3 regions of the Geobacillus sp. FSL W8-1251 genome follow, and region 3 is predicted to be linked to each of the others. Evidence: riboswitches for the same ligand, from Rfam matches in the RefSeq annotation. Region 3 holds a riboswitch; each other region holds the start of a gene.

Region 1 (5,650 bases), 550 kb from region 3:
GTCGGGCTGATGTTCGCGCACCGCTTCAATGAGTTGCTGCGGAGCGACTTTAATGCCGAGGTCGATCACCTCGTAGCCGTTGTTGCTTAAAATGATGTCGACCAAGTTTTTGCCGATATCATGCACATCGCCTTTGACGGTGGCGAGAATGACTTTTCCTTTTGTGCTTCCTTCTTTCTTTTCCATATACGGCTCTAAAAAGGCGACCGCTGCTTTCATCACTTCCGCGCTTTGCAATACTTCAGCGACGATGAGCTGGTTGTTGTTGAACAGCCGCCCGACTTCATCCATGCCGGCCATAAGCGGACCGTTGATGATCGACAGCGGATCGGAGTAGGTCTCAAGCGCCTTCTCTAAATCGGGAATGAGCCCGTCTTTCGACCCTTCAATGACGTAGCGGGCGAGCCGCTCTTCAAGGCTCAAGTTCTCCTCAGCCGGCTTGGCGGCGGTGATTTTGCTTCGGTAAAATTCGATAAAGGTGTTTAATGTTTCATCGCTCGTGTCAAACAAAAGCGCTTCGGCCATCCGCACTTCCTCTTCCGGAATCGAGGCGAACCGCTCAAGCTTCTCAGTGTTGACGATCGCATAATCGAGCCCAGCTTGCGTGCAACGGTACAAAAAGACGGAGTTGAGCACCTCGCGCCCGGCCGGCGGCAAGCCGAACGAGACGTTGCTGATGCCGAGCATCGTCAAGCAATGAGGCAGCCGCTCTTTAATGAGGCGGATGCCTTTGATCGTTTCATTCGCCGCGCCGATGTATTGCTCATCACCGGTGCCGACCGGGAAGACGAGCGGATCGAAAATGATGTCGCGCGCCGGCACCCCGTAGCGGTTAACGAGCAAGTCATACGAACGCAAGGCAATTTCCAGCTTCCGTTCGGCGGTGACCGCCATCCCTTGTTCATCGATCGTGCCGACGACGACAGCGGCGCCGTATTTGTGCAAGAGAGGAACGACTTTCGCAAACCGCTCCTCGCCGTCTTCCAAGTTGATCGAATTGATGATCGCTTTCCCTTGCGAGTAGGTGAGGGCGCGTTCAATGACGCGCTCGTCGGTCGAATCGATGACAAGCGGCACTTTCACTTTTTTCACGACTTCGCGGACGAACTGTTCCATGTCATGGAGTTCGTCGCGGTCTGGGTCGGCGAGGCAAATGTCGATGACATGGGCGCCGTTTTTCACTTGGGCGCGGGCGATTTCCGCCGCTTCTTCGTATTTCCCTTCGGCGATGAGGCGTTTGAATTTGCGCGAGCCGATCACGTTTGTCCGCTCGCCGACAAAGAGCGGGCGCATCGTTTCATCATAGATGAGCGCCTCGATGCCGGAAACGGCGTGGACATCAAACGAAGACGGGATCGCCCGCGGCGGGAGATCACGCACCGCTTCGGCAATGGCGCGGATATGATCCGGCGTCGTACCGCAACACCCGCCGACGATGTTGATCCATCCCTTTTCGGCAAAGCGGCGGATTTTCTCTGCCAACATCTCCGGCGTTTCATGGTAGCGGCCTTCCTCATCCGGCAGACCGGCGTTCGGGTAGCAGCTGACCGCCGTGTCAGCGAGCGAGGCGAGCGTGCGCAAATGGTCGGTCATAAACTCGGGGCCTGTCGCGCAGTTTAAGCCGACGGCGATCGGCTTCATATGGCGCACCGAGATGAAAAACGCATCGATCGCCTGCCCGGCGAGTGTCGTGCCCATCGGTTCGATCGTGCCGGAAATCATGAGCGGCACGCGGCGACCGACCGCTTCAAACGCCTTCGAAATGCCGAGAAAACCGGCTTTGACATTCAGCGTATCTTGGCACGTCTCGAGTAGGAGAAGGTCGACGCCTCCTAAGAGCAGTCCGCGCGCTTGTTCTTCGTAGGCGGCGACGAGTTCTTCAAACGTTGCGCCGCCTGTCACCGACAACGTTTTCGTCGTCGGCCCCATCGAACCGGCGACAAAGCGCGGCCAGTCCGGGGTGGAGAACGACTCAGCCGTTTGTTTGGCGAGTTTGGCCGCTTCGATGTTCAGCTCAAGCGCCAAATGACCGAGGCCATATTCGTCAAGCACGATGCGTGTCGCTCCGAACGTGTTCGTTTCAATGATATCAGCACCGGCTTCTAGGTACGCTTCATGAATGCGGCGGATGATATGCGGGGCGGTGAGGGTCAAATATTCGTTGCACCCTTCATACGCCTCGCCGCCAAAGTCGGCGGCCGATAGGTTGGCTCTTTGGATCATCGTGCCCATGGCGCCATCGATGACAAGAATTTTTCTTTGCAGTTGCTGTTCTAAGGTGACGTTAGCCATGAACAACTTTCCTTTCTTTGGCGGCCGCTTCTTTTTCGTGAATGTAGCGGACGAGCTCGACTGTCATGTCATAGCGCAAGAACGGCGTGATCAAATAAATGCCGTTAAACAAATCAAACGCAGCGTCAATGAGCGATTTGGCGATAGCGATGCCTTCCTTGGCTGCTTGCACCGGGTCGCCGCTGCAGGCGGCCATGCGGGCGCGAATCTCGTCAGAGAGCGTAATGCCCGGCACTTCATGATGCAAAAAGTCGGCGTTGCGCGCGCTCACAAGCGGCATAATGCCGATGTAAATCGGCGTGTCAAGATGCTTGGTTGCTTCGTACACTTCAACGATTTTCTCTTCCGAGTAAATCGGCTGGGTCAAGAAATAGTGGGCGCCGCATTGAATTTTTTTCTCCATTCGCTCAACTGCTTTATCCAAATGGCGGACGTTCGGGTTGAACGCAGCGCCGATCGAGAAGTTCGTTTTTTGCCCAAGCGGTTTGCCCGAGTACGACAGCCCTTCGTTAAACTGGCGGATCAAGCGGATCAAATCGAACGATGATAAATCATACACCGACGTTGCTCCTGGGAAGTCGCCGATTTTCGACGGGTCGCCGGTAATGGCGAGCACGTCGGTGATGCCGAGCGTATGCAAGCCCATCAAATGCGACTGTAAGCCGATCAAATTGCGATCGCGGCATGTAATATGCACAAGCGGGCGGATGCCGAGTTGCTCCTTGATGATCGTGGCGACAGCGGCGTTGCTGATGCGCGGCGTGGCGAGCGAGTTGTCGGCCAACGTCAGCGCATCGATGCCGGCGTCATGGAGCGCTTTCGCCCCAGCAAGAAACTTGTCAATGCCGAGTTGCTTCGGCGGATCTAGCTCCACAATGACCGAGCGGTACGTGCGGGCGAGCTCGGGAAGCGGAGTCGGCGCGGGCCGATCGGCTTGCACCGATACAGATGCCGTGCGCCGCTTCACCGTTTTTTCCGTCACCGGCGTCCGGTCGGCGAGCGCCTTTGCCATTGCCTCAATATGTTTCGGCGTCGTGCCGCAGCACCCGCCGATCAAGCGCACCCCTTGGTCGCGGAACGCTTTGGCTGTTTCCTCGAAATATTCAGCGTTCGTCTCATAGACAAGCCGGCCATCGCGGTAATCCGGGAGGCTCGCATTCGGATACGCCGACAAAAACGCCTGCTTCGGCAGCGGCACTTCCTCGAGCGACCGAAGCATATGATATGGACCGAGACGACAGTTCAGTCCGACGACATCGGCCCCGAGCGCCTCCAGGCGGATAAGGGCGTCCGCGAGCGGCGTGCCATCTTGCAAGACGCCGACTTCATGGAGCGAGACGTGAGCGATAATCGGCAAGTCGGTCTCTTTGCGGGCGATGGCAAGCACCGTCTCCAACTCTTCCAAATCGTAATACGTCTCGAGCAGCACGCCGTCGACTCCTTCAGCCAGCAGGACAAACAGCTGCTCGCGAAACGTCCGTTTCACTTCTTCAAGCGTGACGACGCTTTTGTTTAACGTGCGCAGCCCCCCGATCGTTCCGAGCACGTATGCCCGCCCGTTCGCCGCTTGCCTGGCGAGCCGCACCGCCGCGCGGTTGATGGCCGGCACCTCATCTTCAAGGCCGTAGCGGGCGAGTTTCACATAGTTGGCGCCGTATGTATTCGTCTGAATGACGTCGGCGCCCGCGGCGATATACGCTTCATGAATATGGACGATTTCATCTGGATTGGATAAATTCAATTCTTCAAAACAACGGTCAATGCCGTGCGAATATAAAAGCGTTCCCATCGCCCCGTCGGCGATGAGAATGCGCTCTTTCAACTCATCCAGCAATCCCACGTTCGATTCCCCCGTTTCTCCGTAGTAAAAGAAAAAAGCCTTCTATAAGAAGAAGACTTTTCATTCGCTTCTTCTTATCTTCCAGGCTTCCGCCTGTCTGGATTTAGCACCTTGGCCGCGGGCCAGGTTGCTGAGGGTTCACCGGGCCAGTCCCTCCCCCTCTCTTGATAAGAATGCCGGTATGCAATTGTGCGGTGACGTTTTGATGATTACTATATAATTTAATGTATTTTTCGAAATTATTCAATACGGTGAAGAAGGAAATTTCAAAAGTTAAAGAGATTCAGATAAAAAGAGCGGCTCGCGTCAAGGGCTCGGCGCTTTCCCGCATCGGGGGCAAAACTGAAAATCACGCTGCACATGTTCTCCGCAGTATGGGCAATACTTGTTTGTTTTCTCTTTGCCTCCAAATCGGACGTTCAGTGGGTCGGGCTCTTCCTCGCTGACGACAATGTCCAATAAGGACATGCGTTGTTTTCCCGTCGCATTTTTGTAATGGTAAATTGCTTGAAATACACCGATGGCGATGACGACAAGGCCGAAAAACGGAAAAAAGCGGGCGGCGGGAAACGGCGAGTCCGCGGTGATGGAGAAGGTCATCACCATCCAAAAGATGCCGAACAACACAGCGGCGATGCTGCCGAACAGCCCTTGCATCGACGGGACGCGGCCGGGTTTGATGCTTTTCAAGTGGATTCCTTCTCCATTCGTTTCATGTTGGTTGGGATTATTATACCATATGATGATGTAGGAAACATGGGATGACGTAATAAAAAAGAAGCATTGTATCTCCTCCCTTACCTTGTACTAATCTCTTAAAAGCATCTCTGTTTCATGTCAATAGCACGAAATATGTCGAAATATGTAAAAAAAGATAAAATTATCGAACGATTTCTCTTTTTTTTTTTTTTAGAGTCAAGGTGTATAATTAAAATGGATGATATTAACAAGGAATTTACTAGAAACCGCATCGCAGACAGGAGTGAAGTGGGTGAAACAATGGTCGTGGCCGTATTTTATTCTGATTAGCCTGCCGCTTGTTGTGTTGATTGGAGTTGCTTTTCGCCTAAAAGCGGCCAGCATGCCCATCAAAATAGGATTTATTGTATTGGTGCTGCTTTACGGCGGGGTTTATTCTCGTTTAGTGCGAAGGATGAGATAGACACAGAATGTTTTTGAAAAAAGTTTTGATCGATTATCATTTACTGGAAGGAGATGATAGGTTATGAGTTTGCTGGCGCTTGTTGCCGGGACGCTCGGCGTGTCACAGTCAATCGCGACGACGGTTGTTTCGATTGTGTTGACCGGCTCCACTCTCATTTCTATTATTCTTGGGATCACCGCTATTTTGTCAGGTGGAGTCGACGTCATTTTGGAAATTGGGTGGTCAGCTTTTGTCGCGACGGTGAAAAAAATAGTGGCGGAACGAGGAAAAGCAGCAGCGATTGCATGGTAAAAGGCAAAACGGCAGGGGAAAAACTCCCTGCCGTTCCTAATGAGTAAATCAGGTAGCGTCAA
Region 2 (5,650 bases), 390 kb from region 3:
GTTCGGCGTTTTCTCGCCAGCGATTTTTTGATAGGCGAACCGCACCTGAACGCGGCCGACTTCCGCCGGATCCGTCGCTGTTGTCGCCACCCACGGACTGTTCGGTTTTTGGATCATTTGCAAGTCTTCGTCACTCAAATCGATGCTGTATACTTTGATTTCCGTACGCCCGGCTTGCTCGATGGCGCGCGTCGCTCCTTTGGCGAACTCGTCCCAAGTTGCGAAGACGGCGTCAATGTCGCCTTTGTTCGGATATTTTTTCAAAATGGCCTCCATTTGCGTTTGCGTGTCCAAAGCCGTGTTGGCGCTCGCCGTACCGAACTTGGCGACTTCTTTTATGTTCGGATAGCGTTTTTTGAACGCCTCATAAATGACGTGGCGCCGCTCCATTGGAGTAAAACCGCCGACCCAAATCGTGACGATGTTGCCCTCTCCATTTAAATCTTCGGCGAGTGTTTTTAACGTTTTCCAGGCGAGGCTGTAGTCGTCTTGGTCGATGACGGTGACGCCGGGAATGTTCAAATCGTTGTCAAAGGCGACGACCGGGATGCCTTTTTCAACCGCTTTTTTCACCGGGCCTTCGAGTGCATCAGCGCGGCCGTGATCAAGCAGAATGGCATCAACGTTTTGCGTGATGGCCGTTTCTACGTATGAGGCCATTTTCGTCAAGTCGTTGTCGGCGTTGTAAATTTGCACTTCGCCGCCGAACTTTTGCACTTGTTCTTTGACGCCGGCGATGTATTGCGACGAGAACGTGCCGATGGACATTTGCATAATGGCGGCGATCTTCACCGGTTTTTTCAGCTTCTCCGGGATGGCCGCCTGTTCGCTGCTCGATGCGGTTTGGCTGTTGGATGAGACGGTGTCGCCTTGGATGGCCGTTTGCTTCGTTTCGTTGGCCGGCTTAGAGCTCACGGCGTCTTGCTCGTTCGTGCAGCCGGCCAAGACGGAGAACACGGCAAAGAAAAGAAGAGAAAGGAACGATAAGGCCTTAAATCGTTTCATGCTGCTCCTCCTTTGCAAATAACGCTGGCAGTGCCGCGCTGTAGCTGCCGCGGACGATGCCTTTTTCGGTAATGATCGCGGTAATCAGTTCGTTTGGCGTCACGTCAAACGCCGGGTTATACACGTTGACGCCTTCCGGGGCGACGCGCACGCCGGCCAGATGGGTCACTTCATCCGGATGGCGCTCTTCAATCGGGATGTCTGCCCCTGTCTTTGTCGCCAAATCGATGGTGGACAACGGTGCGGCGACGTAAAACGGAATGCCAAACGATTTGGCGAGCAAGGCGAGGCCGAACGTGCCGATTTTGTTCGCCGTATCGCCGTTTTGTGCGATCCGGTCGGCTCCGACGATAATGGCGCGAATCCCTTTCGCTTTGATCGTTTGCGCCGCCATGTTGTCCGTAATAAGCGTGACGTCGACGCCTGCTTGCATCAGCTCCCAGGCGGTCAGACGCGCTCCTTGCAAAACGGGGCGCGTCTCAAGGGCGTACACGGATAACTCGATCCCTTTCTCTTTCGCCAAATAAAACGGGGCGAGCGCCGTGCCGTAGCGGGCGGTGGCGATCGAGCCGGCGTTGCAAATCGTCATCACCCGCTCGCCTGGGCGAAAAAGCGATAACGCATGTTCGCCGATGCGGCGGCAGACATCTTCGTCCTCGATTTGGATGCGTATTGCCTCGTGAATAAGCACCGTTTTCGCTTCGTTGACTGAGGCGGCGTCTTTGGCGGCGGCAGTGAGCCGGTCAAGCGCCCAAACCAAATTGACGGCCGTCGGGCGGGCGCTTGCCAAATAATCGCGGTCTTGCTTTAGGCGGCTATGGAACTCGTGGACCGTTTCCGCTTTATAATGCGAGGCGGCGAGCGCCAGACCATAAGCGGCGGTGATGCCGATCGCCGGCGCTCCGCGCACTTTCAGCGAGGCGATCGCATCGTACACGTCTTCAAGCGTATGCAGGTCGATATATTCTGTTGCCAATGGCAATTTTTGTTGGTTTAAAATCGTGATATGCGTCTCGCGCCACTCGACAGAGCGCGGGATGGCAAAGGTGTCCATCGTCGTCTTCCTTTCTTTTCACATTTTCCGTTGATCCGGGCCGGCACTGGGCCGGTCGTCGCCGTGTTACTATTCGGTTTCTGCAAACACTCGGCGGAAGCCGTCCGTTCCGGTCAGCTCGTTGCGCTCGACAATTAGGCGGCGGCCGAGGCGGAGCGCGTGTCGTTTGGCGGCAAGGCGGGCTTCTTTCTGCTCGATGCCGTCAAGGTCGGCCACATGGGCGAGGCCGATCGTCCGGCGGATGACTTCGCAGCCGGCAAAGCCGACAGCATCGATGAACGCATGCCGGAGCACTTCGTCAAGCAAGCCCGGTGTTGCGGCGTACGTCTCGATGCTTTTGGTGCGCCAAAGCTCCGAGAATATGGACGCAAAGACGTCCCAGGTCCGGTCGATGTGATCAAAGAGCGGTTGGCGCTCAACGTCAGGGCGGGACAACGCATTTAACAGCAAGTTGGCGAAAAACTGTCCAAGGTCAAAGCCGATCGGGCCGTAAAAAGCGAATTCCGGGTCGATTACTTTCGTTTCGTCGGTGCTTGCGAAAATGCTGCCGGTATGCAAATCGCCATGCAGAAGCACATCGGCTTCGGTTAAAAACTTGCGCTTCAACTTCGCCGCTTCCAAACGGAGGCGGTCGTCATTCCAAAGCGTTTCGACGTCCGGCCGCAGCTCGTCTTCGAAGTTGTTCGTGTCATGGTCGAAAAATGGATCGGTGAAGACGAGATCTTCGGTGATTTTGCACAGCTCCGGATTGACGAAGCTTTGCGCCAATTTCTTTTTCTCTTGCTGGTTCATGCCGAAATCGGATGTGTAAAACGCTGTTTTGGCGATAAATTCGCCGATATGCCGGGACAAAAGCGGAAATGTTTTCCCTTCGATCAACCCTTTGCGGGCGATTTGCAGACGGGACAAGTCTTCCATCACGGTAATGGCAAGCGATTCGTCAGAATAGTAGACGTTCGGCACGTATTGCGGTACATAGCTGGCAAACGTGCGCAACGCGTTGCTTTCAATAACCGCGCGCTTTAACGTGAGCGGCCAGCTTTCGCCGACGACTTTCGCGTACGGGAGCGCCTGTTTGATGATGACGCCTTGCTTCGTTTCCTGATCGACGATATGAAAGACTAAGTTTAAGTTTCCGTCGCCGATTTCGCGGCACACAAGCGGCGCCCCGTCTCGGAATAGGCCGAGGCGGACGGCGAGGGCGGTCGCTTTTTGTTCGGTGAGCGGTTCGTAAACAGTGGATTGGACAATCGTCATTTTCACGTTCCCCCTTTAGGTTTTGGCAAATGAAAAAGCCTCTTTCGCATACGGAAAGAGGCTTGAAGATGCATCGTCTTCGCGCCTCTTATCTTTCAGAAAGACATCGGTCTTTCTGTTGGACTTAGCACCGTGCCCTGCGGAAGCGGTTCGCTTCCGGCGCCGCCTTTGGCGTGCGCCCTATCTCACGATAGCATTACGGTCGGTTGCTGGGCTTCATTGGGCCAATTCCCTCAGCCAACTCTTGATAAGAGTACCGATCTAGCTATTAAGTTTTTGCAATTTTCACGATGTTAACAATCGTTTGGTTGCTTGATTCGAATGATACAGGTTGGGCTGGCGGATTGTCAATACGTTTTGAAAAATTTTTTTGCCGCCTCTTCATAATCGTGCGGCCGGCGGTCGGCAAACACCGGGATGCGTGCGCGGACGTCCGCAACGAGCGAGGGATTGATGTCGGCCGAGAGAATGCCCGGCTTCTCGTCCGCCTCGGCGATAATTTCGCCCCATGGGTCGATGATGAGCGAATGGCCGGCGAAGACGTTGTTCGGGTCGCGTCCGGCCCGGTTGCAAGCGACGACATAGCATTGGTTTTCAATCGCCCGCGCCATCAAGAGCGTCCGCCAATGGTGAAGGCGGGGAAGCGGCCATTCGGCGACGACAAACAGCACTTCCGCTCCGGCCAACGCATGGGCGCGAATCCACTCCGGAAATCGGATGTCATAGCAAATGACCCCAGCGCACGGCAGCCCGTCAAGCGAGAACAAGCCTGGCTCGTTTCCCGGCTGCAAATACAAATGTTCATCCATCAATTGGAACAGGTGAAGCTTGCTGTATTCGCCGACGATTTGGCCATGGCGGTTGGCCACGATCATCGTGTTTGTCACGCCGGCGGCTGTTTTTTTGGCGACCGAACCGGCGACGAAATGGACGCCGTACGTTTGCGCCAATCGGGAAGCGAGCGCCTTCGCCCGTTCGGCGCCTTCGTCGGCAATTTCATCCAGGCGCGTCAAATCGTAGCCGGTCGTCCATAACTCTGGCAGCACGATGATGTCAGCGCCGTCTTTGGCAGCGGATTCCACGGCCTGTTCGGCTTGCTGTTCGTTTTTTGCTGGATCGCCAAATGCAATGTCAAGCTGCAGGCAGGCGATGCGGATCGTCATGAGCGTTCACCTCGGAAAAAATTTTCTTTACATTTTGCTTTTAACGATATATGATGTTGCACTAGAATTTCAAGAATGTTTGAGAAGGTGTGGACGATGACGATCGAATTTCCCTTTTCCGAACTGCTTGAACAGCTGCCGAAGCAGTTTTTCGCCTCGCTCGTGGCGAAAGTCGGTGCGAAGATCAAGGCGGGTTATGATGTGATCAACTTAGGGCAGGGCAATCCGGATCAGCCGACGCCAAAGCATATCGTCGAGGCGATGCAGCGGGCGGCGGCCAATCCGAAATACCATAAATATTCGCCGTTTCAAGGCTACTCGTTTTTGAAAAAAGCCGTAGCGGCGTTTTACGCGCGCGAGTACGGGGTGACGATCGACCCGGCCCGCGAGGTCGCCATCTTGTTCGGCGGCAAAGCCGGGCTTGTCGAGCTGCCGCTTTGCCTCGTCAACCCGGGCGATGTCGTGCTCGTCCCGGACCCGGGTTATCCGGACTATTGGTCGGGAATCGCGCTCGCCCGCGCGCGGATGGAAATGATGCCGCTTGTCGCGGAGAATGAGTTTCTGCCGGATTATTCGGCCATTCCCAGGGCGGCGGCCGACCGGGCGAAACTGATGTTTTTAAACTATCCGAACAACCCGACCGGCGCGACGGCGACGAAGGAGTTTTTTGCTGAAACGGTGGCATTTGCGGAAAAGTACGGCATAGCCGTTGTGCATGATTTTGCCTATGGCGCGATCGGCTTTGACGGCCAAAAGCCGGTCAGCTTTCTAGAAGTGGACGGGGCGAAAGACATTGGCGTTGAAATCTACACGTTCTCGAAAACGTACAATATGGCCGGCTGGCGCGTGGCGTTCGCTGTCGGCAATGAGCGGATCATCCGTGCCATTGAGTTGTTGCAAGATCATTTGTACGTCAGCTTGTTCGGCGCCGTCCAAGAAGCGGCGGCAGCTGCGCTCCTCGGCCCGCAAGACTGCGTCGCGGAGCTCGTTGCCTTGTACGAGGCGCGCCGCAATACGTTTATTCATGCTTTGCGCGCGATCGGCTGGGAAGCGCCGGCGCCGTCTGGATCATTTTTCGCCTGGCTTCCGTTGCCAAAAGGCGCATCATCCGCCGAATTTGCCGATCTGTTGCTTGAGCGGGCGCATGTCGCCGTTGCCCCAGGCATCGGTT
Region 3 (5,650 bases):
CTCTCCCAATGAACACCGCTGTCCTCCTTCCGCTCTCCCAAAACAAGGAAAACGATTTCAAACAAGCAGGCAGCTGCTCTTGTCGAAGCCTCACTGCCCATTGTACCATATGCCGTCCTGCATAAAGAAAGCACCCCGCCAAAACGACGGAACGTTTAGTTTTTGTACGCGCAATACGGACGCAGTTTGACGCCGATCAGGCTGCCGAGGAAAGCAAAGACAAACCACGCCCAGCCGTGGGCGCTGAATGAAGCAATGCCGCCGAAATACGCGCCGATATTGCAGCCGAACGCCAACCGGGCTCCGTATCCCATCATCAGCCCACCGATCAGCGCACCGATCGTCATGCGCGTCGGACGCTTCCATTGCACAGGCTTCGTATAGCGGCCAGCGAGCGCTGCGGCCAATAAGGCGCCGACCATCAAGCTGATGTCCATCACGGTCGTTGTATCGTAGTAGAGTGGATTCGCGAGCGCCTGCCGTTTCGCTTCATCTTGCCAGTACGCCCAAGCAGTCGGATCGACGCCAAACAGCTGCACGAACTTCGCTCCCCAAAGGGCGAAGGCGGACGTAATGCCCCAAGGCTTGCCGCTAATCATCAGCACAAGCGCGTTCGTTACAGCCAAGAGCAACGCCCCGACCAGAAGCGGCCACGGCCCTTTGTAAATCGCTTTCCAGCCATGATGGTTCTCAAGCGATGCAGCAACGCGTTGGCCGTGGCGTCGTTTTTCCATCACCGTCACCGCATAGTAGACGACCGCAAGCAAAACCAACTGAAGCAAAAACCCTCCCAAGGGGCCGAACTCGCCAATGAACGAGAACGGCTTCCATTGCGGCATCTTCGCCCACACGTCAAAGTGGGTCGTCGCAATGACGGAGCCAGCGATGAACCCGATGAGCGTCACGATGCCGTTCGCATCGCCCCCGCCGATATGGTACAACGTCCCCGACGCGCAGCCGTCGCCAAGCTGCATGCCGATGCCAAACAGAAAAGCGCCGACGATGACCGATACTCCCACGCCAAATACATACCCTGACACCGGGTGCCCGAGCACTGAGCCTTTCACGAGCAGCGGCAAAAACAACGCGCTGGCTGCCGCCATCATGATCATCTGTGCCCGAATGCCTTCCCTTGGCGGTATAGAATAAACTTTCGCCAGGCGGATGTAAAGCCAAAATGCGCCTGGTACAATACAAATCCACCAAACGCTCCCAGCACATACAAAAGCGCCTGTTGCCAGGAAACACGGCTATATAAGAACAACGTGCCACCGATCAATATGAGGATGGAGACCGCAATAATCCACGCAGTCGGATGTTTCGGGGCGTTCGCTGCTTGTTTCGCGCGAACGTCTCGTTGTTGTGCGGTCACTTCCACGATGCGTTCCCCCTTTTGTTTTGGTTGATGAACGTATTCTATAATATATAAAAACCAATTGATTTGCTACGATTTAAGCTAAAAAGTTTCAATGTTGCGGCCGGTCGGGTATAATAGCAGACGAACATTTTCTTCGGAAGGAGATGACCATGTGGAACGAGTTTAAAAAATTCGCCGTCCGCGGCAATGTCATCGATTTAGCCGTTGGGGTGATCATCGGCGGGGCGTTTGGCAAAATCGTTTCCTCGCTCGTCAATGACATCATCATGCCGCTTGTCGGGCTGATTCTAGGCGGCATCAATTTCAGCGATTTGTCTTGGAAAGTCGGCAAAGCGGAAGTGAAATATGGGGCGTTTATCCAAACAGTCGTCGATTTTTTGATCATCGCGTTTTCGATTTTCCTGTTTGTGAAATTGATCAACACGCTGTATGAACGGGTGAAAAAGCAGGAAGAGGTGAAGGAAACCGCACCGACGCTGACGAAAGAGGAGGAGCTATTGACAGAAATTCGCGATTTGTTAAAGCAGCAGCGGGAAACGACGTGAAAGCCTGTCTGGAAGATGGACAGGCTTTCATGGCGCTGAAACTTCTCAATCGGGTTGATGGAATGGCGGCGAACCCGAAAATCGCAGCCAACAGCGGTTCAGGGATTTGCAACAGAAGGGTGAATGGGTAGAACAGGTAACCCAACCAGTCAAACACCGGCGTATATTCAGCGAGCAACAGCCCGATCAGTCCGACTGACATAATGGACGGCAAAATGCCCATCATCATGATGAAGCCATCGCGCAAGTTCTCCCATGTTATGAGTAATGTTAAAAATGGTAAAAAATATTAAAGAAATATAATAAAAAACATTACTCTTTACTAAGATACGGATATCTTAGATGGCTGTAACACCACAGCCTCTACTCCATAGCTTTTGTTAAAAGCATTTGGAGATACTTTTTTAATTATTTGATAAGCTCCATTCACGTCTGCATTTATTAAAATCCCTTTATTGGATTTAAATAAACCTCTTTTAATTCTTCTGTTTTTATTATAATTTTCTTTGGTTGGAGCTTCTCCGTCTAAAAATGATGTTCCGCTTGTATAAGACTCTTCAGTTACTATTAACTTAATCCCAACTTCTTCACATGTCACGGATACAGTGGAAAAGCCGGTAGCGATGATCGCCGCTTCTTTCACGGTATATTTGCCTTCTTTGAACACTTTATTAGTGATCAATAACCCAATGGAGTAGCTGCCGACAAAGGAAGCGACGGCGTCGATCAAACGGCGGGCATCGACGGCTTTTGTCATTAAGAAAAAGGCGGTGCCTGGCAAGTGGAACAACCGATATAAAAATAAAATCAATTCTTGAACGATGCGATACAAGACGGGATTGTACAAAATGTCTTGAAAAATGCGCATATACTCCCGCTCGGTTCCGCCGCGGTCAAGGCCGTATGTTTTCATAAACCGGCGGATTTGTGCCAAGATGCTTGTCAGCCGCCGCCTTAGAGTCAAACCGGATGAGCTCCGCCTGCACACAGCGCATGACACAAACGGAGAACGCTGCGGCAGGGAGATGAGCGGCCATGCAAGCACGGAGCGAAACCGCCTCCTCCACTGTTTCTCCTTCACCTCCCATCGACAAAAACCCCCTTCGCCTCGGAATGAGGCGAAAGGGGTCATGAGCCGTTCTTATCATCCAAAGCGAAACCGCTTTGCGGGTGTTAGCACCTTGCCTGCGGCAGGTTGCTGTGGGGTCATCAAGCCCGTTCTCTCGCCCACTCTTGATAAGACGTATGCAATTTATCTTCTATCTTATCGTACATCATCAAAGGCAACAATCGTCATTGTTCGACTTCCGGTTGCTCGGACGTGACGCCGACATCTTTCCACGTCAGTTTCGAGCTCGGGTCAACCGTAAAGTTGGCGACGCGGTTGTTGACGGCATAAATGGACAAACCATACAACGTCGGGATGACCGGAACTTCTTCGTTCATCAGCTGTTGCCATTCACTGTAAATTTTCCGGCGATACTCCTTGTCAAACGCCTGCTCGGAATGGCCTTTTTCCAGCAGCTCATCATTTTTCTCGTTCACCCAACGCGAGTAGTTGAACATGGCGTTGCGGCCGTACAATCCGTACGGGTCGACGTCCGTTCCAGTTGACCAAGCGGCGGCGTAGACATCCACTTTCGGATCGTCTTTTTCGACCATATCGTAGAAGGAGTTGAACTCCGCCAAGCGTCCGTCTACAAGCTGAACATCGAGACCCACATCTTTCCAGCATTGCATATAAAATTTGGCCAGCGGTTCAGCGATGTCCCCACCGCTCATCGCCAAGAAGTTGATCTTGAATTTTTTGCCGTTTGGATCTTCGCGGAGGCCATCGCCATCCACATCTTTATATCCCGCTTCATCCAGCAATTGTTTCGCTTTTTCCGGATTGTACGTATACCCTTTGATGGAACTGTCATGATAGCCCGGGAACGACGGCGGAATGAGCGTGTTCGCCGGGAAGCGCAAACCATGATACAGGCGGTCGGCCACCTCTTGGTTGTTGATGGCGTACGCCATGGCTTGGCGCAGTTTTTTGTTTTGGAATTTCGGATTGTCCATTACGTTTTCCTGCTTTTTCGCATCCCAATGGCCGAGTTTAAAGCCGATATAGCTGTACGACAAACCCACTCTACCGATAAACTGAATGTTTTTCGTCCCTTTCGCGTTCAAATATTGGTCAGTCGGGAACCCAGCGACGTCAATTTCGCCTTTTTTCAGCGCTTGCAGGACGACTTGCGGGCTGACGACTTTCAAAATGACGCCTTCCAAGTTCGGTTTGCCAGCCCAGTAGTCATCATTGCGAACAAACTCTACCGACTCGCCCGGAACGATTTTCTTCACTTTAAACGGACCGAACCCGATCGGTTTTTTCCGGATTTTATCCGATTTCGCCAAGTCTTTGATCGGAATGTCTTTCAAGTAATGCTTCGGCAGCGGATACGCCCAAATGCCAGTCAACACCGACGGATTGGCCTGTTTCCATGTGATCGTCAACGTCTTTTTGTCGATGACTTTAATGCCGGAAATTTTATCCGCTTTGCCGCTGTGATATTCTTCCATCCCGACGATCCCTTGGATGAGCGCATCGCCATAGCGGACGCCGGTGTAATCTTTATGGCCGATGACCAAATACGCATACTCCAAGTCTTCAGCGGTCACCGGCTGGCCGTCATGCCAATTCACATTGTCTTTAATATGGATTGTCATCGTCTTTTTATCATCCGACAACTCATACGTGGCAGCCCCATCATTTGTAATTTCATAGTCACCGTTCGTCCGGAAAAGCGACTCGTCAAAAAATTGCAAAATCTCTGCGTCGGGCGCTCCGGTGTAGAATGCAGAGCTGAGCATCCCTTCAAACGGCGTATCGGACACAAGGCCGTATTTCAACACGCCGCCATCGATGATTTTCCCGTCGTTTTTCACCGTCATCGGGAATTTGCTGATGTCTTCCTTCTGAGCCGCCGGTTTTTCGTTATTGTTGCCCTTTCCGCTCGTTGTGTCGGATTTGCCCGTGCACCCGGCGAGCACGAGCAAGAGCGCGGCGAGAGCCGCCAGCCATTTTCTCTTCACATTTTCTTCCCCCTTATCCTAGTCGTTGTCTTGCATCAGCCGCACGTTTCAGCGCTTGGCCGATGAAATTTATGCACAGCATCATCACTAAAATAAGCAATGACGCAGGCAACCAAACCCACCATTTGTTTTGCAAAACATCCGGGTTGGTCGCATAGCTGACCAACGTCCCTAAGCTCGGCGTGCTCTCCGGCAGCCCGAAGCCAAGATACGTGAGCCCGGACTCGATGCCGATGTTGCCCGCCAAATTTAACGTCAAATTGACGATAATGATCGAGCTGAGGTTGGGCAAAATTTGAAAAATAATGATTTTCCAATCTGGCGTGCCGAGCGTTTTTGACGCGCTGACATAATCCAGCTCGCGCTCGGTCAGCGTTTTGGCGCGGATCAGCCGGGCTTTGCCCGTCCACAAAAACGCGCTCATGATCAAAATGAACGTCAATACATTATATTTAGGCACAATGGCGACAAAAACAATAACGAGCATCAAAAACGGCAGAACGAGAATAAAATCGATGATGCGCATAATGACATTGTCAATCCAGCCGCCGAAATAGCCGGCCACCAATCCGACAATGAGGCCGATCGCCCCAGTGATGAGCGTAATGGCCAGCCCGATCGTAAACGAATTGCGGGCGCCGATGATGAG

The links. Region 3 has a riboswitch for S-adenosylmethionine ahead of NSS88_RS02085 (AraC family transcriptional regulator). Riboswitches for the same ligand answer to the same signal wherever they lie in the genome.
Region 1: it holds a riboswitch for S-adenosylmethionine, as region 3 does, so the genes downstream of both, NSS88_RS04905 (bifunctional homocysteine S-methyltransferase/methylenetetrahydrofolate reductase) here and NSS88_RS02085 (AraC family transcriptional regulator) in region 3, are expected to answer to the same signal.
Region 2: it holds a riboswitch for S-adenosylmethionine, as region 3 does, so the genes downstream of both, mtnK (S-methyl-5-thioribose kinase) here and NSS88_RS02085 (AraC family transcriptional regulator) in region 3, are expected to answer to the same signal.

Annotation. Positions count from the first base shown of each region.
Region 1 covers NZ_JBBOUF010000001.1:954,337-959,986, reverse strand. Annotated here, with positions in the region: gene metH (methionine synthase) at 1-2,292, opposite strand, end outside; gene NSS88_RS04905 (bifunctional homocysteine S-methyltransferase/methylenetetrahydrofolate reductase) at 2,285-4,132, opposite strand; SAM riboswitch class I at 4,204-4,306, opposite strand; gene NSS88_RS04900 (zinc ribbon domain-containing protein) at 4,439-4,822, opposite strand; gene NSS88_RS04895 (hypothetical protein) at 5,124-5,294, shown strand; gene NSS88_RS04890 (uberolysin/carnocyclin family circular bacteriocin) at 5,358-5,588, shown strand.
Region 2 covers NZ_JBBOUF010000001.1:793,810-799,459, reverse strand. Annotated here, with positions in the region: gene NSS88_RS04055 (sugar ABC transporter substrate-binding protein) at 1-1,005, opposite strand, end outside; gene mtnA (S-methyl-5-thioribose-1-phosphate isomerase) at 992-2,059, opposite strand; gene mtnK (S-methyl-5-thioribose kinase) at 2,129-3,316, opposite strand; SAM riboswitch class I at 3,402-3,570, opposite strand; gene NSS88_RS04040 (carbon-nitrogen family hydrolase) at 3,664-4,479, opposite strand; gene NSS88_RS04035 (pyridoxal phosphate-dependent aminotransferase) at 4,576-5,650, shown strand, end outside.
Region 3 covers NZ_JBBOUF010000001.1:405,594-411,243, forward strand. Annotated here, with positions in the region: partial or broken gene NSS88_RS02065 (YeeE/YedE family protein) at 156-1,378, opposite strand; gene mscL (large conductance mechanosensitive channel protein MscL) at 1,528-1,923, shown strand; partial or broken gene NSS88_RS02075 (YjiH family protein) at 2,006-2,179, opposite strand; partial or broken gene NSS88_RS02085 (AraC family transcriptional regulator) at 2,705-2,881, opposite strand; SAM riboswitch class I at 3,062-3,166, opposite strand; gene opp4A (oligopeptide ABC transporter substrate-binding protein) at 3,217-5,001, opposite strand; gene NSS88_RS02095 (ABC transporter permease) at 5,015-5,650, opposite strand, start outside.